Regions from separate parts of the Bacillus sp. C1 genome, predicted to be linked through region 1. Evidence: riboswitches for the same ligand, from Rfam matches in the RefSeq annotation. Region 1 holds a riboswitch; the other holds the start of a gene.
The links. A riboswitch is a leader RNA that binds a small molecule or an ion and turns the genes downstream of it on or off. The one in region 1 is predicted to bind cyclic di-AMP.
Positions count from the first base shown of each region.

Region 2: another riboswitch for cyclic di-AMP. It lies ahead of ACX5JI_RS21115 (amino acid permease); the one in region 1 lies ahead of kimA (potassium transporter KimA).

Region 1 is NZ_JBTMZT010000003.1:245,893-261,994, reverse strand. It holds gene ACX5JI_RS12275 (multidrug efflux MFS transporter) at 1-1,142, shown strand, start outside; gene ACX5JI_RS12270 (DODA-type extradiol aromatic ring-opening family dioxygenase) at 1,223-1,984, opposite strand; gene ACX5JI_RS12265 (alpha/beta hydrolase) at 2,186-3,109, shown strand; gene ACX5JI_RS12260 (pentapeptide repeat-containing protein) at 3,171-3,773, shown strand; partial or broken gene ACX5JI_RS12255 (YunG family protein) at 4,144-4,357, shown strand; gene ACX5JI_RS12250 (bifunctional S-methyl-5'-thioadenosine deaminase/S-adenosylhomocysteine deaminase) at 4,588-5,913, shown strand; gene ACX5JI_RS12245 (peptide ABC transporter substrate-binding protein) at 6,097-7,725, shown strand; partial or broken gene ACX5JI_RS12240 (M23 family peptidase) at 7,952-8,107, shown strand; gene ACX5JI_RS12235 (Nramp family divalent metal transporter) at 8,356-9,654, opposite strand; gene trhO (oxygen-dependent tRNA uridine(34) hydroxylase TrhO) at 10,268-11,242, shown strand; gene ACX5JI_RS12225 (YfbM family protein) at 11,306-11,767, opposite strand; gene panE (2-dehydropantoate 2-reductase) at 12,052-12,966, shown strand; gene ACX5JI_RS12215 (GNAT family N-acetyltransferase) at 13,274-13,759, shown strand; cyclic di-AMP (ydaO/yuaA leader) riboswitch at 14,075-14,220, shown strand; gene kimA (potassium transporter KimA) at 14,366-16,102, shown strand, end outside.
Region 2 is NZ_JBTMZT010000010.1:97,668-113,769, forward strand. It holds gene ACX5JI_RS21080 (M3 family metallopeptidase) at 1-1,441, opposite strand, end outside; gene ACX5JI_RS21085 (APC family permease) at 1,540-2,811, opposite strand; gene ACX5JI_RS21090 (Lrp/AsnC family transcriptional regulator) at 2,954-3,388, shown strand; gene ACX5JI_RS21095 (endonuclease I family protein) at 3,657-4,505, opposite strand; gene ACX5JI_RS21100 (zinc dependent phospholipase C family protein) at 4,616-6,043, opposite strand; gene ACX5JI_RS21105 (GRAM domain-containing protein) at 6,407-6,811, opposite strand; gene ACX5JI_RS21110 (MgtC/SapB family protein) at 7,280-7,765, opposite strand; gene ACX5JI_RS21115 (amino acid permease) at 7,791-9,287, opposite strand; cyclic di-AMP (ydaO/yuaA leader) riboswitch at 9,378-9,521, opposite strand; gene ACX5JI_RS21120 (DegV family protein) at 9,803-10,663, opposite strand; gene ACX5JI_RS21125 (GNAT family N-acetyltransferase) at 10,927-11,358, shown strand; gene ACX5JI_RS21130 (hypothetical protein) at 11,701-12,021, shown strand; gene ACX5JI_RS21135 (collagen-like protein) at 12,176-12,949, opposite strand; gene ACX5JI_RS21140 (hypothetical protein) at 13,110-13,247, opposite strand; gene ACX5JI_RS21145 (polymer-forming cytoskeletal protein) at 13,897-14,604, opposite strand; gene ACX5JI_RS21150 (polymer-forming cytoskeletal protein) at 14,629-15,339, opposite strand; gene ACX5JI_RS21155 (YhbD family protein) at 15,353-15,976, opposite strand.

The DNA.
Region 1 (16,102 bases):
TCATACCGTTCTTATCCTTTTATATTGAGGATTTAGGAGTAACGGGGACATCTGAAATTGCACAGTGGTCAGGAATCGCGTTCGGTGTAACGTTTCTAATGGGTGCAATTGTATCACCAATATGGGGGAAACTCGGTGATATACATGGCCGGAAATTGATGCTGATTCGTGCGAGTCTTGGTATGGCAATTATTATGACGCTGATGGGATTTGTGACAAATGTATATCAATTAGTCGCACTTCGTTTTTTAATGGGGGCAGTGTCAGGTTTTCTTTCGACTGCAGTGACATTTATTGCAGCAGAAACACCGAAAGAACATTCAGGTTGGGCGATTTCTACTATATCAACAGGTGGTGTAAGTGGTTCATTACTTGGACCCATGCTCGGTGGGTATTTAACTGAATTAATTGGAATGCGTCACGTATTTTTAGTTACGGGTGCTTTTTTATTTCTTTCATTTTTAATTGTTTTTTTCTTCTTACACGAATCGAATCGATCTGTTCAAGCGAGAAAAGAGCAACCAAATAAAGTATGGATGATGGTTCCAGCAAAACATTTTGTTATGAGCTTGTTTGTAGCAACTTTTATGATTCAGCTTGCCAATATGTCAATACAGCCTATTATTACGTTATATGTAAAACATTTGGCGGGTCCCCATACAGATCATATTGAGATGATTGCAGGAGCAGTCATGTCTGCGACAGGTTTAGCAGTCGTTTTAGCAGCTCCTAAACTAGGAAGATTATCAGATCATATTGGACCTCAAAAAACTTTAGTTGTAGCATTGTTCGTTGCAGGAATTGTTTTTATCCCACAAGCATTTGTAACGGCTGCATGGCAATTATTAATATTACGTTTTCTATTAGGAATTGCACAAGCGGGATTGTTACCTTCCGTACAAACTCTACTGAAACAGCATACACCACATCATGTAACTGGACGTATCTTTGGTTATAATCAATCCTTTCAGTTTTTAGGAAATATGATTGGACCAGTACTCGGTGGCCAAATTGCCGCACATGCCGGATTTCAATATGTATTTCTCTCTACATCATTGCTTTTATTCATAGCTTGTATTTGGGTATATTTTAATAGTAAAAGCGCGGAATTATCAGAAAAAGAGCATTTGGAAGTTAGTTAACTATATGAAATATGTAGGTTGTGAATATTGAATAAAAAGGATGGAGCGAACGGCGCTTCATCCTTTTTATTTTAAATCAATTAAAACTGAAAGCAAAGATAGCTTAATGTTCCAAGTTCATAACTACGGTGAATTACTTTCCCAGCAGTATTCCCGCTCCCCATCGCAATGAAAAGAGGGACAAAATGCTCTGCTCTTGGAACGGCTAAATGTGCATGAGGAGCAGCGGTTTCCCAATTGAACAAGGAATCTCTATCGCCATTTTGCATATGGTTTATAATCCAATCATCAAACTCGACAGCCCATTGTTCAGGTGTTGTTTGATCCCATTTGAGTGCACGTAAATTATGCACAGTAACACCGCTGCCGATTACTAAAATATCCTCTTGTCCAAGCTCACTAATTGCTTGTCCAATTTCATATTGTTCTTTTGCAGAAAGGAATGGATTTACGGATATTTGAACGACAGGTATATTAGCTTTTGGATACATACGATGTAATAATGTCCATGAACCGTGATCTAATCCTCGCGTTGTATTTTTGTGAACTGGAATTTCTTTATTTTTAAATTTTGTTTCGAGCATCGTTGCAATAGCTGAAGAGCCTTTTGCTTTATATTGTATTTCGTATAATTCGGGAGGGAAACCGCCGAAGTCATAAATTGTTTCATATTCATCATCAGAAGATGAAATGGTTAATACTTCACTTTCCCAGTGTGCTGTAAAAATAACAATCGCTTTCGGTTTATATGTGTCTCCAAGCGTTTTTAAAAAACGTGTATAGTCTGTATCTTGAATAGCAAGCATTGGCGAACCGTGTGCTAAAAATAATGATGGCATCATAGGTGAAACCCCCTTAAATATATTAATTACTTTATGTAAGTAACTATATAATTTTATTTAATTTTCGTCAAGAAAATTATTTGATGAATACAAAATACCGTGTTTGTCATAACTGAAGCAATTGCATATAATACATAGTAAGAATAATGAATACTCATTCATTTTATAAAGAGATACATAATGGATTTGGAGGGTGTGAAAATGAACATACAGGAAAGCTTTGTTACGGCACTTGATGGATCGGAAATTTATTTGCGTAAGTGGTTGCCGGAAAGTGAACCTCGCGGAATTGTACAGATTGCACATGGTATGACGGAACATGCTGGGGTTTATACAGAATGCATTGATGCTTTGTTGAAAGCTGGATATGGTGTGTATGCGCATGATCATAGGGGACATGGGAAAACAGCAAAGCAGGAAGAAGATTATGGTCATTTTGAACCGAATGTTGGCTGGGATCAAGCTGTCTCTGACGTGATTTTTGTATCGGAATATATTCGAAAGCAGCACACTAGCTCGCTTTTTTTATTAGGACATAGTATGGGTTCTTTTTTATCAAGACGTGCAGTGCAGCTTCGTGGTGAGTTATATGATGGATTTCTCATTTCTGGAACGGGTGGAAATCCTGGGTTTTTAGGTGTAGTAGGTCACAAAGTGGCAACGATTGAAATGAAGCTTCGCGGCGTGAAAACGAAAAGTCCGCTGTTGAACTTTTTATCCTTTGGGAATTTTAATTCGCATTTTAAACCAAATCGGACAAAGTTTGATTGGCTATCTTCAGATACAAACCAAGTTGATAGATATATAGAAGATCCATTATGTGGTTTTATTTGCTCAACGAGTTTTTATCGTGAATTATTTAGCGGTGTGCTAGAAGTGAATAAACTAGAGGAATATAAAAAAACGCCTAAAGACCTTCCAATACATATTTTTTCTGGTGATCGTGATCCAGTGGGAGATATGGGAAAAGGTGTAAGAGAAGTGTATGATATGTATAAGAAATGCGGTGTAAAAGATGTAACGCTTCGTTTGTATGAAAATGGAAGGCATGAAATGTTTCATGAAGTGAATAGAAATGAAGTGTTCCAGGATTTGATTAATTGGTTACATGAGCATAATGTATAAAAAGACATCTCACTTCCACGTGGAGTGAGGCTTCTTTTTGGGAAAGTGGAGGTTCAGGTAGATGCAGTTTGTAGATACAGAGTATGTAGAAATAGACTTTCGAGATATTGTTATAAAAGAAGAGGAATTAAAAAATTGTACATTCATTAAATGCCGTTTCAGAGGTGTAGATGCATCAGAGATTGTAACGCAAAATTGTAATTTTATAGAATGTGACTTTACAGGTGTTCTTTTTAATGCGTCTATCCATCAAGGAACTACTTTTGCTAATTGTAATTTTTCTGGAGCAAATTTATTTGTTTCTAAGTTTGAAGAATGTAAAATGACAGGGTCTGATTTTGAAGAGGCGAATTTAGATGGGATAACAATTGTAGCGGGTGATTGGTCATATACAAATTTAAGATTCGTGAATTTAAGTAAACAAAAGTTAAAAGGGATTCGCTTAGTTGAAGCTGACTTGTATGAATGTAATTTAGAAAAAACAGATTTACGTGATGCTGATTTGACAGGTGTGCAATTCGGGAAAGCAAAGCTAGCTGGTGCAGATTTAAGAGGAGCAATCGTTGATAGAATTGACTTTAGAGCATTTGATTTGAAAAATGTAAAGTTGGATATTGAGCAGGCAGTTGCTGTGGTAAGGTGTTATGGAGCGAAGGTAAATTAAATGAGTTTTGATACTTGTCTTGTTACGAGAGGAGGAAAACCCCTCACCGATTAAATCTTCACTTCAAAAAAACTTTAACGCAGTTCAAATTTTTGAACGGTGTTAAAATTTTTTATTGTCAGATCTAGTAAATGTCAATCACCCTTTTTAGAACTTCTTCATAAGAAACGCCGCTTATTACCTCAATAATTATTCCTAACAATTTATCTTAAATTAGAATGATTAAATATTTTGCTTGAATTAGATTCAAATATACCGGCTAATTTGTGCTTTCCAGAGGGGTTATGCAATCTTTAATGAATATAGCAAAGCGAAGAGAGATTTACGAGACCGCTTTTTACTGATGGCGAATGGAGGGATATCGTTGATAATTAGAGAGGCTTGGCATTTTTATAATGTGATAGATGGTAAACGATATGATTTTACAGCATCGCAATTTTTTTTTTTGAATAACATATATGAATATTCCTTCTAATCGAGAAGAAGCATTTGTGGATACCAATGAAAAACAATATGATGTTTTAAAACAAAAAGTATGTACAGCTATCCAGTTTGATTTTCTAACATCTAAATTGCGGTTATGAAAACAAAAGGAAATCCCCACTTATTTCTTCTGTTTGTTTTTACATGGCATGGGGCTAAAAAAGGGAACTGACCGCTACTACAATCGGCCGGATGCTCTCATCCATCTAAAAAGAATGGTTTGATGTTCGTTTTTTAATTTGGATTTATATATAAATTATCTTTTGACTCTTCATGTTTAATAAGTTACTATAATGGTGGTAACTTATTAAAGGGAATAGACTTCATAGAGTTGAGAGGAGAAATACTTTTGAAAACAGCTTATGTAAGCGCTACGATTGCAACTTTAAATGAACAGAATGAAGTGTTACAAAACGGATATATCATTGTAGAAGATGGTAAAATTATAGAAGTGAAAAATGGTGAATTCTCTAATGAAAATCAAGTAGATGAAGTAGTGGATCTGAAAGGGAAATGGGTATTACCAGGTCTTGTGAATACACATACACATGTTGTGATGAGCCTTTTACGTGGCATTGGTGATGACATGTTGTTACAGCCGTGGCTTGAAACGAGAATTTGGCCACTTGAGGGGCAATTTACGCCAGAGCTTGCGGTTGCTAGTACAGAACTTGGTTTATTAGAAATGGTGAAAAGCGGGACGACAACATTTTCTGATATGTTCAATCCAATTGGTGTAGACCAAGACGCGATTATGGAAGCGGTTCGTAATAGTGGAATGCGAGCGGCCGTTTCAAGAACTTTATTTAGTTTTGGAACGAAAGAGGATGAAAAGAAAGCGATTCAAGATGCTGAAAAATATGTAAAACGCTATTATAGTGAAAACGGCATGTTAACAACGATGGTTGCACCTCATAGTCCATATACATGCTCTACTGAAATGTTAGAAGAGTGTGCGAGAATTGCGGTGGAAAATCAGACGATGGTTCATATTCATCTTTCAGAAACAGAACGTGAAGTACATGATATTGAAGCGCAATATGGCAAACGTCCCGTAGAATATGCAGCGAGCTGTGGTTTATTTAAGAGACCGACAGTGATTGCTCATGGTGTTGTGTTAAACGAATATGAGCGTACTTTCTTAGCAGAGCATGATGTTCGTGTAGCACACAATCCAAATAGCAATTTAAAATTAGGATCTGGTATAGCGAATGTTAAGGCGATGTTAGAAGCTGGAATTAAAGTTGGTATTGCAACAGATAGCGTTGCATCTAACAATAATTTAGATATGTTTGAAGAACTACGCGTTGCAACGTTATTGCAAAAAGGAATTCATAAAGATGCAACTGCCTTACCTGTTGAAACGGCTCTTCTACTGGCGACAAAAGGAGCAGCAGAAGTCATTGGAATGAAACAAACGGGTTCACTTGAGGTAGGAAAGTGTGCTGACTTTATTACAATTGATCCATCTAATAAGCCGCACTTACAGCCAGCAGAAGAAGTGTTGTCACACCTTGTTTATGCTGCGAGTGGAAAAGACGTATCAGATGTTGTCATTAACGGGCAGCGCATTGTGTGGGACGGTGAATGTAAAACATTGGATGAGGAACGAATTATTTTTGAAGCGAGTCGCTATAAACGAGGATTGAAGATGTAATTGAAATGGAAAAATTAATAAAAAACGCTATCCTTTTTAATGGAATACATGAGGAGAGCGTTTTTTTTGTGAATTTTATGTGAAATGAATAAATAGTAGATAGAATATCACGCCTTTATACTAGCCTTTCTGTTATAATATAAAACGTTTTATAAAATTATTTGAATTTAAGGAGAAACATGCATGAAGCAGAAAAAAAGCCGCTTACTAGTAATTACACTTATCGTACCTTTGATTTTATCGGCTTGTAGTAGTACAGCAAATAAAGTTAATAAAGAGGATGGGAAACAAGTGTTAAACGTAACAGTATCAGAGGAAATCCCTTCTCTTGATACAGCGAAAGCGATGGATGGTACATCATCACATGTGATGCAAAATATATTTGAAGGATTGTATGTGCTAGATGATCAAGATAAGCCCATACCTGGTGTGGCGAAGTCATTTGAGAAAAGCGAGGATGGGAAAAAGTATATATTCCATTTGCGTAAAGACGCAAAATGGTCAAATGGGGAATTAGTAACAGCACATGATTTTATTTTTTCTTGGAAACGGACATTGAGTCCTGAAACGGTATCTCAATATGCATACATGCTATTTGATATAAAGAATGCAAAGGAAATAAATAAAGGTACATTGGTTGCTGATCAGTTAGGTGTAAAAGCATTAGATAATTATACGTTAGAAGTACAATTAGAGAATCCTGTCCCATATTTCCTGCAATTATTAGCATTACCTATTTATTTACCGCAGTCCGAATCATTTGTGAAGGAACAAGGGAGTCGGTATGCTTTAGAGCCGAATCACCTTATATACAATGGCGCATTTGTATTAGAGAAATGGGAGCATGAACAAGAGTTTCAATTAAAGAAAAATAGTGCATATTGGGATAAGGAAAAAGTAAAGTTAGATGAAATAAACTTCCATATTGTAAAAGATACAATGGCAGCTGTAAATTTATATGAATCTGGCACTCTTGACCGTGTGCCGCTAAATTCTACATTTGTAGAACGATACAAAAATAATAAAGAGCTACATGTATCAAATGAGTCTGCCGTAGCGATGCTTCGATTTAACGAAAAAAATGTTTCACTAGCAAATAAAAAACTTCGTCAATCTATTTCTTTAGCACTAAATAAAGAAGCGTTTGTAAGTCATTTTATGAACAATGGGGCAGCTCCTGCGCAAGGTCTTATACCGAGAGGATATACGAATGAAACAAATGGAAAAGATTTTCGAAAGGAAAATGGAAATATCGCTAACTATGATTTACCAAAAGCAAAAACACTTTGGGAAGATGCGAAAAAAGAGCTTGGCACGGAAAGTGTCACAGTAGAATTCTTAACCTTTGAACAAGATAATGCGAAACGTATAGCTGAATACATAAAAGGAGATTTAGAAAAGCATTTACAAGGTTTAACAGTGCAAATTAAACAGCAACCATTTAAGCAAAAATTACAGCTAGAACAAACAGGACAATATGATATATCTATGGTAGTATGGGGGCCAGATTATAAAGACCCGATAAGTTACTTAGAAGTATTTACGACAGATAATCCGAATAATAGGATGGAGTACTCGAATTCTTATTATGACGATCTTATCAAGCAAGCAAAATATGATATTGTATTAGACCAACAGAAAAGGTGGAAAGCCTTACAAGAAGCGGAACAAATCGTATTGGAAGATGCTGCAATTGCTCCGCTTTATCATACTGGCTCATCATATATACAAAAGAAGCATATAAAGGGCATTGAGAAGCATCAATTTGGCGGTGTGTACACGTATAAACATGCTTTTATAGCTGAAAAGTAGAAATACTGAGATGGAAAAGAGCTAATTGCTTGATATAGAAGCATTAGCTCTTTTTTTAGTTAAAGTAAAGAAACGGGCTAAAAAGAAATGATGATTCTCTTTTGCTACATGTTAATATAGTTTTATGGAATATATTTCAAATGATCATGGAAGAGGATGGGTTATGAAACAACAGTCTATATTAATCGTAGATGATGACGCGGATATTGTTCAATTAATTGAAGTACATCAACGACAAGATCCATCTAAGACGAGCATGTTTCTTTCGGAAGGTTTACCGTTGTATTTTCGAGAGATAGAGGGCACGGCTATGCCAAATGGATGGGGCCATTTGAAGGACGGTAAAGAGTCACCAATAGGGGATGTCATTTCACCTAAATGAAATAAAAAGAATGTGATACAAATATGGATCACATTCTTTAGCGTGTTGGGAAAGAAGAACTAGTGAGCTCTTGTTTTTGTCGTATTTTGTTAGTTAGTCGATATCCTTTGTCGAATCGCCGATATATGATGAGAAACGATCGATATATTTGAAAAATCGCTGATAAAATTTCATTCACCTTTTTATACGAGCCCACCTGGTCAGATTACTATGTTTCTCTTTATAGTTTTGTATCACATGCCTTTTTATTATTTCCCACTAAATGTCTGATACAGTAAGAAAATATTTAAAGCGATAACGAGCCCAGCAATTAACCAAGCAATTGCGCTTGTAATACGATGATTTACGAGCACGCCCATAATCTTTTTACTACTTGTAAACATAATAAGAGGTACTAGTGCAAATGCGATACCAAATGATAATACGACTTGACTCATAACAAGAGCGTAAGTTGGGTTCACACCTAAAGCGATAATAACAAGAGGCGGAATCATTGTAATAAACCGTCTTACATATAACGGAATATGCATGCGGATAAATCCTTGCATAATAATATCACCAGACATTGTACCGACAGAAGAACTAGATAAGCCTGCAGCTAACAAGCCAATTCCGAAGAGACTTGCTGATGCAGGCCCAACTAAATTGCTAAATTCATGAAAAGCAACGTCTAAGTCTTCAACATGTAATCCATTTTTGAAGAACAAGGCAGCTGCTACGATTAGCATACTTGCGTTAATTGCTCCAGCAATCACCATTGCAATAATGATATCAATGAATTCAAAGCGAAAAATCTTTTTGCGCTGTTCATCTGTTGTTCCGACTACGCGGCGCTGGGTTAAAGCGGAATGTAAATAAATCGCATGTGGCATGACTGTTGCACCTAAAATTCCAGCTGCAAGTAAAATACTATCTACACCTTGAAATTTAGGAATAAATAGTCCTGAAAGAAGAGGACTCAGTTCTGGTTTGGCATAAAATACTTGTACACCAAATGCAACAACGACGATAAAGACCATTCCTGTAATAATAGCTTCTAATGGGCGGAAGCCCCTGCGTTGAAATTCAAGAATAATGAATGATCCAACTGCGGTAATTAAGGCAGCCGGTAACATTGGAATACCGAACAGTAAATATAATCCTAAAGCAGCACCGATAAATTCAGCTAAATCAGTAGCCATAATAACGAGTTCGCCTTGTATCCATAATCCAATTGAAACAGGTTTTGAAAAATGTTCACGAGCGACTTCAGGAAGGTTCTTTCCAGTAGCAATACCAAGTTTTGCTGATAGAGACTGAATTAATACAGCCATTAAATTGGAAGCTAGAATCACCCAAAGTAATAAATAACCGTATTGTGATCCTGCTGCAATATTTGTAGCGAAATTCCCTGGATCAATATAAGCAACGGATGCGATAAAAGCAGGTCCGAGAAAAGGTAATAATTTTTTAAACCCTTTTGTCTCGCCGCTTAGAGCTAGATGAGCAGATTGAACAGTTGTGCTTTGAGAAGGGACGTGTTCATCTTTTGTTATATCTTTATTCATAGTAGTTTTCCCCTTTAGTTTCTTAACTTGCTGCAATTATTGTATTTATTCTTCTTGTCTAATTCAATATATTTAGATGATTTAGTTGATATTTTTATTTGAGCATAAATGTTTCCTTAATGCAAATTATATGACTGTATACAATAAAAGGTGTGCTAGAAATAGCTATATAACAAAAATAAATAATATAGAATTGTAACTTTTGGAGGAGAAAGGTCCATCACCGTAACATGGGGTTGATTTTTTGAAAATGGATCAACTTTAACACACGGAACGGAGAGTGGCGACTCCCGCAGAAAGCGCCCATTCAGAGGTGACGCATAATATGGAATGGAAAAGCAGTTTTTAAAATTGTAAAATATAGCACATAGCATATTAATTGCTGGAAATCCATTTGTATGTTATATAATATATTGGGATTACATTACAGCCGTATTGGTTTGTTATGTAATCTCGTTTTTCATTTGCGTTAACTTCTGGGAAAATATTGTAAATAGGGGAAAGTTATTTGAACAATCGTTAACAAATTCTTTCTTATTCTTATATGTTCCGATATGATCGTTAACTTATACATGATTTTAAAATATTGAATTAGATAGGTGGTAAAAATAAAATGTTAAATACAAAGCCATATAGAGTGTTGCTGTACTATATGTACACTACAATTGAGAATCCTGAAGAATTTGCTGCTCAGCATTTAGAATTTTGTAATTCACTTGAATTAAAAGGAAGAATTCTTGTTGCAGAAGAGGGAATCAACGGAACTGCTTCAGGTACTGTCCAACAAACAGAGAAATATATGGAAGCAATGAAGAACGACCCACGTTTTGCTGGAATCGTTTTTAAAGTAGATGAGGCAGATGAGCATGCGTTCAAAAAAATGCACGTACGTTCTCGTCCAGAGCTTGTTACACTTCGTTTAGAAGATGATATCAATCCGAAAGAAACGACAGGTAAGTATCTTGAGCCAAAAGAGTTTTATGAAGCAATGCAAGAAGAAAATACAGTTATCATTGATGCGAGAAATGATTATGAATTTGATTTAGGCCATTTTAGAGGCGCAATTAAACCTGATATTAAATCATTCCGTGAATTACCAGATTGGATTGATGAAAATAAAGAAATGTTCGAAGGCAAAAAGATTTTAACGTATTGTACAGGTGGTATTCGCTGTGAGAAATTTTCTGGCTGGTTAGTCAAGGAAGGTTTTGAAGATGTAAGTCAGCTTCATGGCGGGATTGTAACATACGGAAAAGACCCTGAAGTACAAGGGGAACTATGGGATGGACAATGTTACGTATTCGATGAACGTATTGGTGTGCCAGTGAACCAAAAAGAACATGTTATCGTTGGTAAAGATCACTTTACAAATGAACCGTGTGAGCGCTATGTAAATTGTGCAAACCCAGAATGTAACAAACAAATCTTATGTTCTGAAGAAAATGAAGCGAAATATTTACGTGCATGTTCTCATGAATGCCGTGTACATCCACGCAATCGTTATGTAAAAGAACATGAATTAACAGAAGAGCAAGTAGCAATCGCATTAGCAAAAATTGAAGAAGAAAATCAAGTGAAATTAGGATAATATTTCACTTTAATAAAAAACGGATCTTCTCGTAAAAGAGAGGATCCGTTTTTTTATTTCTATTTAGATAATAAAAAAGATTGTACATTGCTTGTTTGAAACAGCTTGCTTATATAAATCTTTAATTTCTAAAAAATAACTATAAGTATATTCGAATATTTCATCAGAATCATCATCTTCAACAAGTGGATAAAGTTGCTCGTCCATTAATTCTTGAAAGTTGTACATGTTGTTGAAATCAGATTTACTTAAATCTTTTATTGCAGAATATGCTTCTTCTACTTGACTAGCTGTAAGGTAAAACGTACCGAGCGAATCGTTATCTATGATGGAATCATTTAAGGGTACGACATGTCCAAGAGGTGGTTCGCCTCCGCCAATTTCCCCACATAGTATAAAATGAAGTAACTGCCATGATTTATCAATATCTAAATCGGATTCTTTAAAATAAATATCCAACTCTTTATTTTTGATTTTACTTAATTCCTCATCTGTAACGAGTATATACTGTCCAATCATCCCCATAATAGTCAGCTCCTCTAAAGGTTTTGCATTTAGTATATCATTTTTTGGTATGTATTTATTAAGGGGGGATAGAATAGGTACTTTATAAGTAGTTATTAAGTTTATAATCCATAATTTTAAAAATTGAAATGCTACTAATCTATTCATTAATAAAATGATGAATTCTATTATATAAAAAAAGTTGAAAGTTGAATTTTCTGTTTGTTTAATGAATCGGATATATAATATAGTTATGCTACAAGGAAGTAAAATTTTCATGTTTGGAAAAGGGGGGAGTTCTCTATATGCGTATTTTAGTATTAGGAGCTGGAGGAATCGGAGGATATTTTGGGGGCCGTTTAGTAGAAAAAGGGGAGGACGTTACTTTTCTCGTTCGTAGTGGCCGGAAACAACAGCTTGAGAAAAATGGTCTTGTTATTCGTAGTATAAAGGAAGATTTCTCCTTTACACCACAATTAATCATAAAAACTGAATCCGTAGATCCATTCGATTTAATTTTATTTTCAACAAAAACTTATCATTTAGAAGAAGCTATAAACGATTTGAAGCCATTTGTTGGTGAGAACACAATTATTATACCGCTACTGAATGGTATAGCCCATCTATCCGCACTACAACAAGTATTTGGTGAGGATAAAGTTATTGGAGGTTTGTGTTTTATTGAAACAACATTAAACGACGAGGGAGATGTTGTTCAAACTAGCGCTGCTGACCAACTTGTATTTGGGGAAATTAAAAATCTACATACAGAACGCATACATAGGGTTGTCGATACCTTAAAGGGTACAAAAGCAAGTTTTGTTTTGAGTAATCATATTGTGCAAGATATGTGGCATAAATATTTATTTATTACTGTTATGTCAGGCGTGACTACGCTAATGCGTGCACCAATAGGACCGATCCGTGAAAGTGACGGGGGCCGGGACTTGATTCGAAATTTATTTGAAGAAGTAGCGCAGATTATGAAAGTATCTGGAGCCCCAATTCAGGATCATATTGTTGACGAACATATGAAGACGATTGATAAGATTTCATATGATATGAAATCTTCCATGCAGCGGGATATGGAAAAAGGTTCATCTATCGAAGGGGAGTACTTACAAGGATATTTGTTGAAATTAGCAAAACAATTGCATATAGATGCGCCATTGTTAAAAATTATTTATCAAAATTTAAAAGTTTACGAAGAGATGCTGTAAGAGAACGTTCAAACGGCCTCTATTATCCTGCTATTTGCTGATAGTAAGACTCTAACCTCAAAATTCACCGGAAGAAAAGAAGTTATGTGTGTGGGACAACTGCCTACAAAAGTCCGATTAGTGTAGGGTAATAATTAGTGAGGGATGAAGACCACCCTATGGATTGAATTTTTACATTATAATTCTGACATGTATGAACAATTAAATTGAAAGGCGATATTATAAAAATAGTATCGGCTTTTTCTGATTAACTTAAAATAATAATGATAATTTCTATTTGATAAAGTGGAAAGCTTGGAGGAATAAAATGCAGCGACTAAACTTTAAGAAATTTGAAGTGACAGATTTTAAGGATTACTTCCAATTAGTATCTAATGAACAAGTTATGGTACAAATTACAGAACGAGCGATTCCGTTGAAAGAGGCCAAAGTTAACTATCAAAAGTTATTAGAATGTAATGGAAAATATAAGTTGTATGGTTCATATAAAGTTTATGATAGTGTAACGAATGAATTTATTGGTCTTGGGCATTTAACTTTAAATGAAAAAGAAAGAGAAGAAGCTGAAATTGGCTATATGATATTGCCTATTTATTGGGGGAAAGGATATGGTACCACAATTGCAAAACAATTAATTGAACTAGCTAAGCAAACAAAATTGAACGTACTGAAAGCAATTATTGATCCGGAAAATATCCCTTCTAGAAAAATTTTAATAAAACAAGGATTTACATCAGAGAAAATTTGTGAGATTGATGGATTACCTGGAGAAATATTAAGTAGGTCTATATAAGGAAACGTCCTTTTGTTCGGAAATAAATTATGCATTACCTTTATTTGTGCGTACATCATTTTATTCCTTTGTGAGTTAGCGTATAGTTGAGTAGGCTCTTCAATTATTTCATCTAAGAATTTATCAGACAAAAAACGATTTTATGTAAATCTATTATCCTTTTTATTCAAACTTGATATGACGTATTATGTTCGTTCATGAAGTAATACCCTACATAATCATCGCGATTTTTCTATTTCTAAAAATTTAAGCTATTGTTTTAAAAAAATTATTTACTTTTTTAAAATAAAGGAGTATTATAATCCACAGTTTCAAATTTCTAAATCGCTGAAACCGCATGGTACGGGGGACCCGTTTTGATGGATTAGTGCATAATCCAAGGGGTGAATCCTTGAAAAAGGTAGGGCTACTCATAGGCCCGAATCCGACAGCTAACCTCGTAAGCGTTATATTGAGAAGGAAGGTGGAGCTTGTGCGACAAAAAAATTGATGTCTACAAGTCTATTTGTTATAGCTTGTAGACATTTTTTGTTTTCTGAGAAGGTAGTTTATTAGCTTTAACTAGCAGAGAATTGTTCGTACAAAATTATTGGAGAGTGGACAACAGTGGTTTCATCTATAAAGAGATTTTTAATTGGAAGACCGTTAAAATCAACCGAATTAGGGGAACAAAAGCTTAATAAAACAAAAGCGTTAGCAATTTTATCCTCTGACGCATTATCGTCGGTTGCCTATGGTCCAGAGCAAATTTTGATCGCTTTAGCAGGCCTTGGTGCAATAGCGTTTTGGTATTCTATTCCAATTGCGATGGGAGTATTAGTGTTATTAACAGCGCTTATATTATCTTATCGACAAATTATTTTTGCCTATCCTCATGGAGGAGGAGCATATGTTGTATCTAAAGAAAACTTAGGGGTGAATCCAGGATTAATAGCTGGAGGATCCTTATTAGTAGACTATATTTTAACTGTAGCAGTTAGTGTATCGGCAGGTACAGATGCGATTACATCTGCCTTTCCTAGCTTACATGAGCATAATGTGATTATCGCGATTATATTTGTAATATTTATTACAATTTTGAACTTAAGAGGTGTCACGGAGTCCGCTTCTGTTTTAGCTTATCCCGTTTATTTATTTGTTTTAGCACTATTTATATTAATCGGTGTAGGTATATATAACATTGTAACAGGTGAAGTTTCACCTCAGTTGCATACACCAATTGGTACGCCAGTAGCAGGGATTAGTTTATTTTTACTTTTAAGAGCATTTGCATCAGGTAGCTCTGCTTTAACAGGTGTTGAAGCGATTTCTAATGCAATTCCAAATTTTAAAGATCCAGCTCCTAATAATGCTGCTAAAACGTTACTTGCGATGGGATCTTTACTTGCAGTACTATTTTCAGGGATTGTATATTTAGCGTATTATTATGGAATTACTCCAAGTAAAGAGGTAACGGTTGTTTCACAAATTGCTGAACAAACATTTGGACGGAACTTCATGTATTTCTTTATTCAAGGAACAACAGCGTTAATATTAATCCTAGCTGCTAACACTGGTTATTCTGCTTTTCCTTTATTAGCAGTTAATCTTGCGAAAGATAAGTTTATACCCAGAATGTTTACAGTTAGGGGAGACAGATTAGGGTATTCAAATGGAATTATCATACTTGGAGTTGCTTCAATTCTTTTAATTATTGCTTTCCAAGGACAAACCGAACATCTTATCCCGCTTTATGCAGTAGGTGTGTTTATTCCATTTACGCTGTCCCAGTCTGGAATGGTAGTGAAATGGATTCGTGAAAAGCCAAAAGGATGGATTTTAAAATTAACGATTAACTTAACGGGTGCAATTATTAGTTTTATCGTTATGAGTATGTTCTTTTTAACCAAGTTTTCACAAGTTTGGACAGTCTTAATTTTCTTACCTGCCATCATTTTTGTTTTCCATCGAATTAGAAGGCATTATGAAGCAGTAGGCGATCAATTAAGTCTTAAAACTTGTGAACCAATTGTGCCGATTGAAGGAAATGTAATCATCGTTCCTGTAGCTGGTATGACGCATGTAGTAGAAAACTCATTAAATTATGCTAAATCCCTTTCACCAGATCAAATCATTGCTGTTTACGTTTCTTTTGAAAGAGAAGAAGAGAAGAAATTTGAAGAGAAGTGGGAGAAATGGCAGCCTGAGGTAAGGCTTGTTACGCTACATTCCAATTATCGAAGTATTATACAACCGCTAACAAAGTTTATTGATACAGTGCAATATAAAGCAAGTGAATCGAATTATCGAGTTACGGTAGTTATACCACAGTTTATCCCGAAGAAAGGTTGGCATAACATTCTG
Region 2 (16,102 bases), on a different contig from region 1:
TTTCTAATAATCCTAAACTCAGTAAATAACCAACTGTATATGGATAATTGTAAAAAGGAACATTCGCTGTATAAAATTGACCATATTTCATCCAAACAAACGGTTGATATTCTGTTAAACCATTTCCATAAGCTTCTTTTTGTGAGACTATAGACAATTTCTCTAATTCATCCGCACTTAAAGGTCCCTTTTGACTTTCTTCATAAAATGTTTCCTCAAATTGAAATGAAGCTCGAATGGCCATTACATAATTAAAGCTATTTCTGATTTTCCAGCTAAGCAATGACTTTCTTAGTTCTTTGCGTTCAGCTGTTTTCACTAAGTAGTCTACAAGTACCATTTCAAAGAAAATGGATGCTGATTCAGCCATGCTCATTGGAAGACAATCATCCAAAAATGCGGTAGACTGCCTATTACTCATTACATAAAAATGCCATGCATGTCCTAATTCATGCGCTAATATTCTTACACTATCAATCGTTCCATCATACCGTAATGAAATGCGGGATTCTCTTTCACTAAAAAACGGAGCGCAAAATCCACTAGGAGGCTTATTATCTCTTGGTTCAGCATCAATCCATCCATTCATAATAGCCTGCTGTGCAAATTGTGCTAGTTCTTCATCAATATCCTTTAAGGCATCGTAAATATTTTCAACCGCAATTGAAAAAGGAATTTCAATTTGTTCCGTTTCTTCTGCGGTCATCAGTTCATGCCATGTAAATGTTTTTTTACTATTTTTATGAAAATCTAAAACACGCGATAACTTTTCAAGATTTCCTTCAATAGCGTTCCACATTTCCAATAACGCATTTTTAGAAATGCCGTTTGCTTGCAGGGATTGTGACAATACCTCTTTCTCTTGCATTCGGTTACTTTTTAGATTACGCAATCTCCCTATTTGATTCAGCACACTAGCAAATATCGCTTTCTCCTTTTCCAATGCCTCTGTAAGAGAAGTGAATACGGCTAATCTTTTAGAATCACTTTCCGCATTCATCGCAAGATAGTTTGCTTTTCCAAATGAAAGTACTTCATTATTATGATGTATTTCTAATCTATTTCGTAATTGGATGTACATGTCTTCCCAAGCTTTTAATTCATTCTCTATAAAGCTAATGCTTTGATTTTCAGAGAAGTTACTTTTTTCGTGATTTGATTCTTGTAATAATGAACGAACTTCCATTTTCAAATCATTTACTTTCCTCTGTGGAACAACTGTCGATTCCTCTACGTGTTCAGTAAAACGACAATACAAGTAGTACTCCGCCTTTTCGATCCGTTGTATCATTTGTGAAAGGGTTTCTGAGTCACTATTTTCTTTATATGTTTCTATTAATTGTTTAATAATTTCTATTTCTGTAGAGAACATAGGATCTTTTATGTCAGTATATAACCTTTCCAAATCCCATCGCGTTGGATGTTCTATGACTGGATTCATTTTATAACCCCCTATTTTTACAGATTATTACAATGAACTATTCATAGCTAATTATATATGAATCTTTTGAATTTAGATACATTGAAACATTCCGACTTTTATCCAAATATTTTATTTCTGTTTTTTTTGATATATAAATACGTTAAACATATCAACGCAACTACAATCGGAATGGCGATGACATCACCTATAAATGGATATACCATTACACAACATGTAAATGCTAATGCAGAAGAGATCTTTCCTACTCTATTTTTGATTAGCTTGATTCCCGCTGCCGTACCCACTATATATGTCACAATTCCTAATGAATTAGGGATTAGTACTAATTGATCTATGCTAACATGAAAAAAGAAACTTATGAAAAGTCCTATTATTGCAATGAAACCTACTATTATTAAAGCATTCGTTGGTGTATGGCTTTTTTTACTCAAACCCCTCAAGTAATTAGGGGCAAATCCCTCTTTCCCTAAAGAATAACCAAGCCGGCTCATACTTGCTATAAATGCATTCGTTGTCCCTAAACAAATGATAAAAGCTACTAATCCAACTAACCATGCGAATTGGTCACCTAATGTGTTTTTTATAACGATCACAAGAGCAGTACTATTATCAAACCCTATCGAATATGATTTTGTACCGATTACTGAAGCAGCAATTCCTATATATAAAAACCCAATAATGACAATAGCTATTCCTGTAGAAAAAATGATATTTCTTTTTCTTGGAGATTTAAATTCTGGTGCTAAACTTGAAATTGCTTCCCATCCAAAGAAAGACCAAAATATGAATAATGAAGCCTGTAAAATTGATTGTATTTCAGCTTCTGAAACGTTCAAACTCATATTCTTCATTTCAATCGTAGGTAATGAGCAAACAATTGTTAGGAGTAAGATCAGAAAAGTTGATACACCTATACATACTTGAAACACTCCGCTTATTTGCAATCCAAAGAAATTAAACCAAATAGCTATGCTTAAAATAAGAAAAGCAATCGCATATGCAAAGTAAACAGGAAAATCGAAGACTTTAGCAATATACATCCCGCCCGTTAGAGACACGATAATTTGCCCAACACTTCCAGCAATAAAAAAACACCATCCTATTATAGCTCCTACATTTCTTCCGAAAGCTTTTTCAGAAAACGTTGCAATTCCACCTGCACTCGGATACTCAATAGATAAAAATGCAAAAGTAAACGCAAGTGGGATACTAAGCAAAATCATTAAAAACCAAGAAACAATAGCACTTGGCCCCGCTATACTAGCTGTCATACCTGGTAAAATAAGAATTCCCGATCCTAAAACGGCCCCTACATATAAAGCTGTGCCTTTTCGAATGGAAATCGTTTCTTTAAAATCATTAGACATTCCATGCACCTCCATTTATATTTAAATTATAGAAAACTTTCAATCTATTTTATATTCAAAAATGAACATAAACATTTTCTAAACTTTATATTATGAAGGTATTTTAGTTATTTATTTTCAGTTTTGTAAAGGAGTATACATTATGGATGAAATCGATAAAAAGATCATTTTACTTTTACAAGAAGATGCCAGAATGACAATTAAAGAAATGACGGAACATTTACACCTTAGTCGTCCTAGTGTTACAGAAAGACTCAAACGATTATATGATGCAGGGATAATTGAAAAATATACCGCACGCATTTCTCCTGATGCAGTTGGCAAAGGAATTCAAGCGTTTTTAAGAATAGAGAACTTAAAAATCCCTTGCAAAAAATTCGAAGAGAACATATACAACGAACATAGAATACTTGAATGCCACCGAGTAACAGGAGAAAGTAGCTATTATTTAAAAGTGGCTGTGCAATCAATGAAAGAATTAGAATCATTAATCGATATTGTCATCCCGTTTGGTACGGTAAAAACCTCTATGATACTCTCCTCACCAATCCCTTATAGACCCATTATTGTGGAGTAAATATATAAATCTAAATTTTAAAAATGACATAAAACCATTCTTTTTAGTTGGGAGAGAGTATCCGGCCATGCATAGAAGCGATCAGCCCTTCTTCTTGCCCCATGCCAAGTTAAAACAAAGAGAGAAAATGAGTGTAGTACACTTTTTGTTCTTCATAGCAGCGGGTTATGTGTCGAAAAATCAAAATGGATTTATATATAAGAAAGGAGTGGCCATTAGGACCACTCCTTTCTACTTTACATTTTTATCAAACCATAACTTTACTCATCTATTTCCAAATCTCATTCACCCATTCAGGATGATCAATAAATGGATTACGATTATGTTGATACTTTGAGTAGATTATTTCATTACGCTTTCGCTCAAAGTCATCAACAGGATCTTGTTCATTCCATTTTAGTAAGACAGATAGTTTTCCCATATATGGATCTTTATTGTTATTCACTCGCTCATTAAGTTCTAAATCTACTTCACCGTTATCCCCTTCATAACGAACAGCCATGTAAAATAACATTCTAGCAATATCACCTTTTACACTATCACGAGGTTCCCAAGAATCATTATCGTATTTACACTCTGTCGCTTCTGAATGATTCACGCCACCGTTATCAAAATCCAAATTTCCACGTGAACTATTGACAGATACATCCGTCGCTCTTAAATGGTGTAGATCCGTTCCTGGTCCTGCTGCTGTCCCAAAATTACCGTGAGATTTTGCCCAAACATGCTCTCGGTTCCAGTTATCTACACCTGAACCATTTGTAAGTTTCCCTTGCGAACGCCCTGTATATAAAAGGATCACATTATTTTTATTATTTGGATCTTCATCCGTATCTCTTAATGCATCCCAAACCGCACTGTATGATATTTTTGTATGATCATCAATAATAGTATGAAGTTCCTTTTTTAATTCTGAACCCGTTTTCCCCTTCGTACTATTATAATACGTATCATCATAATTAGTTGCAGTAACCTCTTGTGTTAAAACTGCCCCTGCTTTCGTAGTCGCTGAAACTGCTTCAGCATATGTAGTATTTGTAAATGACAAGGACGAAGAACCTAAAATAAAGAATGAAGAAATAGCAACCATACCTAGTTTTGTTTTTTGAAATGACATATATACAAATCCCCTTTGAAATTAGATACTAGCAAATGAACAAGATCTCATTTTAAACACATGAACTATTATTACACTATATATATTTTCTTTCTCTCTTTTAGAAGATCCTATTCAACTGAAATAAATTTCCACGCTTTTGGTGTATCCGTTTTCTTCCCTAACACAATCCAGCTCTTTTCGTTACCATTTCCTTGATAATTTACTGGGTATCCATCTGTATATAGGTAATACTCAGATGGGTTATTCGGATTTGGGTACACTTTAAACTGAGCAGTATTTGTTTTTTGTTCTGCAAGATGTACCCAATTTGTCATATTAGAGTAATTGAGAAATACGTAATTATCATAGTTAGACTGCGTCATTTTCAGCAGTGCACTTTCTCCCTGGTGAAGAATTCCATTATTCTCTTTATCAAATACAAACTGAACTGGTGTCCCATGAACTTTATTATCATCTACGTGATTAGATAATAGTGCATAGTCATTCCTCGCATACGTTTCAAAAGTCAAACCTCTATTTGAAAACTCACTCGGCACAACGAAATATTTTTTATGTTCTTGTATTGCTTCTCCCTTAAAATCTTTTACTACAGTTTTTTCAATATCTTCAGCAGCAGTTTTGCCAACATATGTTTTAAACCATAAATGGATAAACCCTGCCGTATTCCTTTGAGCTGTTTCTAAACTTCTCTGAACAGCTGGCATAACTTCTTGTTGCCAAAGAACATTGTTTCCTTTATTATAATGAGATTTAATCTGATCACTAGTAATATTCGTGATTTCTACTTTTGCGAGTCTTGCAGTTTCATGAATCCATTGTTTTGGATCATTAGAATTCACTAAACCATATACGCCTTTTCCGTCCTTCACTTCAAATTGTGTTTGAATTGTCGTCACATAATTTTCAAAGGCACTATGAAACTTTAAGGCACTCATATCGACAGCTGTAAAATTAGCAGCATGCATTGGCTGAGTCGCATCTGTGAAGTAGTGCGTCGCAACACCTAAATAATAAAAAGCTTGTTTTCGGTCATCCTTCTTAAAGTATTCACCTGCTAATTTAAAATATTTATCTCCTTGCGAGAGGGCTGTTGGTTCTTCTTCCCCTTTATAGTTCTTTCTCGTATCAGGATCGTAGAAATGAGATTTCCATCCTCCCCTAATTAGCCCGTCAATACCGATTGTACCTGTACCTCCATCGTTAAACTCATCCAGGTAATCAGCATCATAAAGACCTCTTTCAAATAACTCCTTATATTCAGGAGTATTTAAAAATTGTAATTCATTTGCTTGCACCGTCTTATCTTGATTACGACTCATAATTTGAACCGCATTTCGCGCAATCCATAAGTGTGTACTTTCATTAGGATGGTGCGGATGCTCCGCAGACCATCTCTTCACACGTTTGTGCTCTTGGTTCTCTTGTTTCACTACTTCTCCTATTCCACAAGCAGACGCTTCTGTTGGAATTGTTATAGTAATGGAAGATATTGCTGTTATAAAAGCTAGTGTACATAATTTCTTTTTCCTGTTCATATCGTTCTCCTACATTTCATTTTCATCGATAACTGAAACGCTTTTACTCTTTATAAAAGGATTGTTCTCTATTGGAGTGTATTAAGATATCCTCCTTAAAAACTTAATTCAATAATAACCTAATATACCTTAATTTATTTATGCAATTATACATATTTAATTGCATATAAAAAATCATAGTTGAGTTTTCACGCCAACATTTTGACCACTATCACTGGAATCCTTGATATTTAGGAGTGAACATATCCGAAATCTGAAAATGTGTAGAACCCAATACACGAATATGCCGAAAATAGTTTGTATACAAAAATTCTTATTTTCTTTTAAACAATTAAATTTTAAATGTACTTTTGTTAAAATTAATTAATTGGACATAGCCTTCACTTTTTCAAAAAAATCTTTTAAATGTACAAATTCCTCTTCATTTCCGCGTGCTGAAAAAACATCTTGATCTTGATGGGAAATAACAATAACAGGAATCATTTTAAAAAGCGTAAAAGCTTGTTTTTTCTCTTTTATTTCATTAATTGCGTGGTAAGGTATCTGTAATGAAATAGGAAACTTGCCAAATACTTCACTATAAAATAAAAGCTGGCGTTCTGTGCAAGCTAGAATACCTCTCATAGGTGTAGAATTCCCATTTGGTACTCCTACTAAGCCAGATATACCGCTTTGCATCTCATAATAAGCCGAAATCATATGTTGTATATTTTCATTTGAAGATATTTTCTCTTGAAATTCTTGCATTGCATGTTCTTTCAAACTCATGTAGATATCTCCTTATATTAAAATTTACTTTGTTTTTTTATCAAAATGGAAAAAATTAAATATTAATAAGAAAGCTTGCATTACTAAAAATGGGATTGTTATAACTAAAAAAACAAAATCAATGACTAATCACTCTTCATACAAATAACTTGGGTATACTGTTACAAATTGTAAATCCCATTGACGCATATAATATAAAAATATCATAACATAAAAATAAATAGATTAATAACTCGCTTTTTCATCTATACTTATCACTATGCTCATTTAAAAACTGACTCAGTTTTTTCTGTAAGGGATAACAAACTTAAGTATTTGGAGTACAGAAAAGGATAGATATGGTACTCTAACTTTATCTATCCTTTTTTATTACATTTTTTCACTTTTGAGGCACATCATAATATTAGCTTGATGGGCATGGAATTCCACCAACAAAATTACAGTTTTAAAAATCGTTTTTCCCTAACACTATTTTTTCTCCGATGCTTTATGCTGCACTCGATAAGAAAGAGAATGAACCCGCTGTGAATATTTAAAACCTGTCTCAGCTTTTTGAGAAACCCATTTTGAAACGGGTCTTAGTAAACTATTTATACTAACAATCAAAATCGTTCCTGTTATAGCTATTAGTAAATAACCGCTGCCAGCTAACGTCCCTACAGCCGCAGAACACCATAAGGTTGCGGCTGTATCTAGACCTCGTACTGTTAATCCATCTTTCATAATAACGCCAGCACCTAAAAAACCAATCCCGCTTACAATTTGAGAAGCAATTCTTGTCGGTGTATTGTCGTGCGGAGTAAGCACACTTAATAGCACAAAAAGTGCAGCACCTACAGAGACAAGTATATTTGTACGTAATCCAGCTATACAGTTGTGCCATTGTCTCTCTAATCCTATTATTGCTCCCACAAGTATTGCTACTAATAATCTGAGTACAATGTCTAGTTCCATATGTCTATCTCCCTAATTTCCATTCTTAATGATCAGGATGCTCTAAATCGACTTGTTGTAATGGAATCACCTTTGTTTTTTTCATAACTTTATAGCTTAACCAAAATGCTAAAAATAGTGGTAATCCAATATAAGTAGCAAGTACTTCATACCAATCCACATGTGATCCTGTAAATGCGGAATAATTCTGTCCTAAAAGAATAATGGTACATGTTATAAACGCTAAAATAGGACCGATCGGATACCATTTCGCTTGATATGGGAGTTTGTTAAGATCCTTCCCTTGATGTAGATAAGCTCGCCGAAAACGATAGTGGCTTACAGCAATTCCTAACCAGACAATAAATCCACAAAGTCCCGAAGCATTCAAAAGCCATATAAATGCTTGACCTTCCCCAAATAAAGAAGCTGTAAATGCTATGGTTGCTACAGTCGTTGTCATAAGTAATGCATAAATAGGAATACCTTGTTTATTCATTTTTTTAAAGCATTTTGGGGCTTTCCCTTCTTTTGCCATTACCCATAACATTCGGGTTGCAACATACATTCCAGAATTACCTGCTGATAGAACGGATGTTAAAATAACTGCATTCATAACAGAAGCTGCAAACGCGAATCCAACTTTCTCAAATACTAGTGTAAAGGGACTCATTGTAATATTACCAATGTCATTGTTGGCTAAATTCGGATCTGTGTAGGGAACTATGACTCCAATTACACAGATGGTAAGTATGTAAAATAAGAGAATTCTCCAAAAGATTTGCCGCACAGCTTTTGGAATGTGCTTTTTAGGATCTTTACTTTCTCCAGCTACAATTCCGACCATTTCTGTACCTTGAAAAGAAAACCCTGCAATCATAAATACACTAAATATAGAAAGAAAACCTCCATGAAAAGGTGCGTCTCCCATTGTTAGATTATGAAACCCAGTAGAGTCTCCTTTAAAAACCCCAAATATCGTTGCGATTCCTAACGTAATAAACACAATAATGGTAATAACTTTTATAAGTGAAAGCCAAAACTCCATTTCTCCATAATGTTTCACTGAAAGGATATTCACTCCAAACATAAATAGGATGAATAACACACTCCAAAGAATAGACGAGCTATATGGAAACCAATATTTCATAAGAATGGCTCCTGCTGAAATTTCAACTGCAATGGTAATCGTCCAACTAAACCAGTAATTCCATCCAATCGCAAAACCGAATGCCGGATCTACAAATTTAGAAGCATACGTACTAAAAGAACCCGATGTAGGCATATACGCTGCCATTTCTCCTAAGCTGGTCATCAACAGATACACAATACAGCCAATTAACAAATAAGCTAAAACTGCTCCGCCAGGTCCTGCTGTATGAATAGTATTTCCGCTTGCAATAAATAATCCCGTACCGATGCTTCCCCCTATAGAAATCATTGTTAAATGTCTCATCCCAAGTTCCCTTCTTAACTCAGAAGGCTGGGAATGAGAAGAAAAAGAAAAAAGCGAATTTGTAGTTTTTATGGGTGTCCCTTTCAAATGCCTCATCCTTTTTTGAATTATTTTCCAGTAAAAAGGTATAAAAAAAGACACCGAAGTTTACCCAGTGTTTTTGAAAATCACCATAGTATCTCCTCTCAAAACGCTTACGAGGTTAGCTGTCGGATTCGGGCCTAGAGAGTAGCCCTACCTACATGTAAGAAGGATTCACCCCAAGTGCAATCGCACAAAAGTTGGTTCCCCCGCTCCATATGGACTCAGCGAATAGTGATATGAATTTATGTACAATATATTACTCCTATGCCCTGCTGTTTGTAAATAAGATAATTAATTATTTTTACAATTTATATTTTTCGAAGAGTACAAAACATCCCGTATAAACAGACACATATACCACACAATGATTGGAGGTTCCTGTATTCACTGAAAAATCATCGCTATAATTAAGTTCCTTTACATGTATCATATGTTTTAAATCAAACGCAGTTCACTTATGAAAAGATCATAATATATTATATCTATATAAAAAAGGGTTGATCATCATGATCAACCCTTTACTCTACCTCATTTAAGAAGAACAATGTTAAAACGCCTGGCCCTGTATGTGCTCCGATTGCTGATCCGATTGTGTTTACAATAAACACTTCACAGCCAAATCTTTCAGTAATTAATGCTTGTAATGCATTCGCAGTTTCTAAATCGTCACCATGTGTGATTCCGATTGTTTGACCTGTAAGATTATTCCCCCGCTCTTCCATAATGTCAAGCATTCGGCTTAAAACTTTCTTTTTACCTCTTATCTTTTCAAGTGGTACAAGCTTACCTTCTTCTACATTTAAAATTGGTTTAATATTTAATAAGCCACCAATAAATCCAGCTACCTTACTTAACCGCCCGCCTCTTACAAGATACTGCAAATCAGCTACCGTAAAGATATGTTCCATACGTTTTGTTAGAAAAGCAATCCGGTTCAAAATTTCTTCTTTCGATGCACCCTTTTTAGCCATTTTGGCAGCTTCTAATACGACAATCCCTTGACCAAGTGAAGCACATTTTGTATCGATGATTTCTAAATCGAGATCTGGATTTTCTTCTTTTACCTCTTCCTTAATAACAACCGAAGATTGATATGTACCTGAAAGTTCAGATGAAAATGCTAAATAAATACAAGGTGTCCCTAGCTTCGCATATGTAGTAAATTTCTCTTGGAACGTTTCTAATGAAGGCAGTGATGTTTTGTAAACTTCGCCTTCTCTCATTTTCTGTAATAATTGAACCGATTCTAATGTAACACCATCTAAATATTCTGTTTCAGCTTCATCATATACACGAAGTGGTATTAAATCTATATCGTAAGCTTGCAGCAATTCTATTGGTAAATCCGCCGCACTATCGGTAATAATTTTAACACTCATTTTTTAAACCTCTATTCTATTATAAGTATACTAAAATAAGAACAATTACCTTTAAATTATATACGTAAACCACTATTGAAGAAAGAAAAAGTATTATTAAACTATTCTATATTCTATGCACGGAATATTGAAAGATGAACTTCATTGTCAAAATGACATGTAAACTACCTATATCAAGTTAAATACCATACTGCTAGTTCGTTACAAATAATAGTATTTCCTATACAATATAAATAGCAGAATTTTCAAAGGAGTGTATTTTTATGGAAATCAAATTTGCTTCATCAGAGGATTTAGAATGGATTAATCATCAATATAAAATAGTTGGATTTGTATCCAGTGACTTAAAAAAAGATAAAGTGGCAATTGTGACACACAACGAAGAATATGCGGGAGTTGGACGTCTCGTTCAGATTGATGAGAGTACGATAGAAATGGGCGGTATTTACATACTCCCTAAATATAGAGGGTATAAATTAGCTGGAGAGCTCGTTTCTTTCTTAGTAAACGAAGCAAAACAATCTAATGTACCTAATACTTATTGCATTCCTTTTGAAGAGCTGGCATCTTTTTATAAAAAATATGGTTTTAAAGAAGTGAACCTTGATCAAGAGACTGTTCCTTCTACTATTCTGACTAAATATAAATGGTGCTTGCAAGAATACGATAAGAATGTTTTATTGTTTAAGTTATAAAACTTTAGTGAGAGCCCTCACTAATCGGACTTTGACGGGCATTTTCTCTCTAAGTTAACTTCTGTATTTTCGATAAATTTCGCCGTAGGAGTATTGTTACCCATTCATACAGGATTCATTTAAAACCTTCACTTTTCACGAACAGAATGAACGCAATTACTTGTTAGTACGACCGAAGAATGAAACTGTACCAGGTTGTGTCCAAATAATATAAACAATGCCTAGTAAGAGTATTTAAAAAGGATCATTCACTTTACGAAAGGAAACAATTTCATCTTTCCACGAAAAAACGTTATAATAAACTGTAGCCTCTACGATTACGTTATAAAGGAGAATGAAGCAATGGCTAAAATTAAAGTATATCAAGTAAAAGAAGAAAGTATGGAAGCAGTAAAAAACATCATTGATGTCGAAGAACAAAATCCCACGACTGCTGACATACAAAACCTATACACATGTGTATTAAATACTGAGGATATGGCATTGCCTGAATCATATATAGAAGAAGATATTTTAATCGATTCTATTGAAGTAATGGTAAACGTTTCTCAAAATAAATTAAGAGACCTAGGTACATACGATGTAATTGAAGTCCAAAACAAAGGTAAAAAAACACAAATTTTATTATTAACAGACGATGAATACGAAGTAATTGAAGGCTAATTGAGTTTTGACTGAACAACATCGCTTATAAGCGCCCCAGGTAAGCTTAAGGAATAAAAATGAAAAAATAACAAAACCCACAGAGAAAATACATTTCCTCTGTGGGTTTTCGTCTTGTAAAAAAGGATTTTGAAACGTCTCCTAAAAAATTATACTATGCTAATTTCACTATATCAATATTAGCTCCTTCAAAAGTTAATGTATGAGCTGAGCCATTAACTAACGATAATACACCAGGAGCTGCCCCTGTATTAAATACGGCTTGTGAACTGTGTGATACTCTAACTGCATCTGGGAAAACTGTACTTAAACCAATTAAATTAAACTCACTTTGTGTTCCTCCAAGTAAAGCTCCATCCAAATTGAATTGCACGATTGCAGTTCCTTGATTAGCAAGACCTAAATTTGTTGCAACTTCATAAGCAGCATAATATGTTTGATTCGGCTCTAATACAATAAAAGGTGATGGTGGTGTATGAGTAATTGCTGTTCCATTAATAGTATTATTAGTAGATAAAAGAGCATCAGCTCCAGCTGCTACCGTTTGAATTGCAGGATTCGTTATACGAGCATTATTAGCTGTTACAAGTGGTCCTGTTACTCCTGTTACTCCTGTTACCCCCGTTGCTCCTGTTGCTCCTGTTGCTCCTGTTGCTCCTGTTGCTCCTGTTGCTCCTGTTGCTCCTGTTGCTCCTGTTGCTCCTGTTGCTCCTGTTGCTCCTGTTGGACCTGTTGGACCTGTTGGGCCTGGATCTCCTGTTGCTCCCGTTGCCCCTGTTGCTCCTGTTGCTCCTGTTGCTCCTGTTGCTCCTGTTGCCCCTGTTGCCCCTGTTGCTCCTGTTGCTCCCGTTGGGCCTAAAAATTCAGGGAATGCGCATGGGAAACAGTCATTAGGAAAAAAAGGATTACAATTATTGAACTTACCCATTCTTTTACTCACTCCTTCAGAAATAATTCTGTACATGAACTAGCCATTTAAATCATATATTTTATACTTTAACAGTTTATGAAATAAGGTCGAAATGTGTTTGTGCAAAGGCTGATTTTAATTAACAGGCCTACATTAAAATGAATTCGTTTTTTATGTTTTACCATGGATGTTGTGGGATTTTCGCATCAATCATAAATCCTAATTCTGCACTTGCAGAGCTTATAATATGATTTACTACTTCTTTCATTACAACCTTGATGTAAGCTCCTGTTCTTTCCAAAGATTCAGCCGACACTTTTCATTTTACTGTCACCTACAAAATAAACTTTCATATATTATTTTGTAGCCGTGTCTTTTAATAGATACGTTCGCAATTTTCCACTCCTTTTGTCACTTTCATGATGCCATTTTATGATTCATTATGAAAAAGAGCACTACTCGAAGATGCTCTTTTTCATTTTTTATGCCCATAGCGATTCTATTTAGATGCGTCATACATCAATATTACGAACTTCCATAAAAACTTATCTTTAAGTAGAAGATTACATTTATCTATGCATAAACCAAAAAGAGAAAAGGAGTGCAGGTCTCCTTTTCTCTTTTTGGCTTCATAGCCACAACTTATATTCAACAGGGGTATATATAAATGCAATTTGATTTTCTAACAGATACATGATGGTTATGAAGAACAGACAGAGACCTTCACTCATTTTCTCCTTCTGTTTTCACATGGAATGGGGCTAAAAAAGGCACTGACCGCTTCTATCCATGGCCGGATTCTCTCATCCATCTGAAAAGAATGGTTTGATGTTCGTTTTTTAATTTGGATTTATATATAATGACACCATGTATCAACCTGATAATACTAGATAATCCAAATACCACATCAAACAATCCGAGTTTATGATTACTTGCAACTCTATATGTCCCTCTCATTCTTATACCTATATTTGTTTATGTTCTTTTACCACTGATGTTCCTTTTTGATTAAAACTCGTATGATATTCTACAACACTTATTTCACAACCAGGACCAATTGTAATATTGTTTCCCCTTACGACTTCCGCTATTGTATGTTCTAAATAAATGTCATCTCCTTCGATAGTTGATGTTTGAAGATTACCAGTATGGCTGATAAAAGGATTAAATCTAGCTTTTTTTCGTATACTAATCTTTTTCCCGCCAATTTCTCGAACTTTACTTCCCTCAAAACGAAGTGTAATTTGAATATGTTCCGCGTTTAATAAACCTTCACTTTCAAGTCCGCCAACTAATAATAATTCTTCTACTTCAATGTCCTCCTTAACATTTAAAGCACCTTTAACATCTACTACATTACCAGATAATCTCCCTTTCGTTTCAAGCATGCCTCTAACTTTCGTTTTGTCAACGTGAGCATTACCTTGTACTTGAGCATTACCGTATACTTTCACATATTCTGCTTGTAAACTCCCTTGTACTTCGCTATCTCCATATACTACATAATTTTTCGCCTTCACATTACCATGAACATCACTCGTTCCGTATGTTTTAAACTCATTACAACTAAGCTGATTAGAAATTGTTCCTTCGCCGCGAATTTTCACTTTACTATAATCTCCACCTGCCGAACTACCCGATCCGTTCACAGTGAGGCTATGCTGCTTTTCCATACGTATTCCTCTCTTCCTAGAAAATTAAACTTGCTGAATTTCTTTCACTTTCGCGTTTTTGTCAACATGAAGAATCCCTGTACATTCAATACGTCCAATCTCACAATTCGGACCTACGGTGATATTGTTACCTCTTACTATATTAATGTGCACATGATCAATATCAATGTTGTCACCTTCTAACAATTCCGCTTCTAAATGTGATCCAAACACTGTTTTAAACAACCTACTAAAGGCTGTTAATCTTTGTCTTATTTTAATAGTTTGACCGCCTACCTCTTTTGCTCTACATGTACCATGAATATCTATGTCAATTTCATCTGCACTTAGTAAACCACCGATTGTGAACTGCCCTTCTGATGAAAAAATATCCACTTCGCAATTACCATCAATCGTCGCTTGACCACGGATTTTGAGCTCTTCTCCAGTCAACGTACCACCAATTGTTCCTTTTCCAGCAATTTTTAAATTGCTAGCTTTTACATCTTTTGTAATGGTTGCTTTTCCATCAATTCTCATATTTTCAGCACTTACGATACCGTCAACTTTACCGAATCCGCTAATTCTTGTGTTTTCGCTTTTTAAATTGCCATTTACATTGCCAGAACCATTACATTCAAAATCGTTACATTCAACATTTCCGTTTACAGTTCCTTTTCCATTTAATTGTACTTTATGAAACTCTCCACCATTAGAAGAACCGTAACCATTTATAATTAAATTTTCTGATCGCATGATTTCTCCTCCACTATAACAATTTTGTTTTTAATGCTTCTGTATAATTCATAACTGCTACACGTACAACGATCTTTGTTCCCTTTTCAAAAAGTAAGTCTTCCACATTTGACACTAAGAAACATGTAGAAATTCCTAACTTCCGAATTACAACTACGTCACAATTTTTATACTTTATATTTTCATAATTATCCTGCAAAACTTGTAAAATCATCTTTCCTTCTTCTAAACTAATCTCTCCTGATTGGAGAAGTTCTTCTAAAATATACACGTAAAGAATATCTGTAAATTGAAAATCAGCTAGTTTATTCGTTTGTTCGATAAAAAATTGTATAACTGCTTCTGAAGCAATCTCTTTTCGTATTACATCATCTTTCGTTAAACAAATTTCTGTAACACTCGGTGAAAACATATTTGCTAATTCATCAAGAGACAAATCCTCTTTCATCGTTTGAATTTTATCAATTCGTTCTAATATCTTTTCTTTTGGAAAAAATGTTTCTTGCCCTGTAAAAGTTGATTTTCTTACAAACCAATCTTCAGGTATTAAATTCTTTCTTTTCCATCTATATAGCTGTCCGTATGAAATACTAGTCAGTTCCAATAAATCCTTTTTTGAAATTAAATCCGTACTCACCTGTATAACACTCCTTCCTAATAACAATGTAACATAACACTGTTACGTTGTAAACAGACGTTAGTAAAAATATGTTAAATAAAAGTCCTTCCACATAAAAAAAGTCCTTTTACGTTTGCAAAAGAA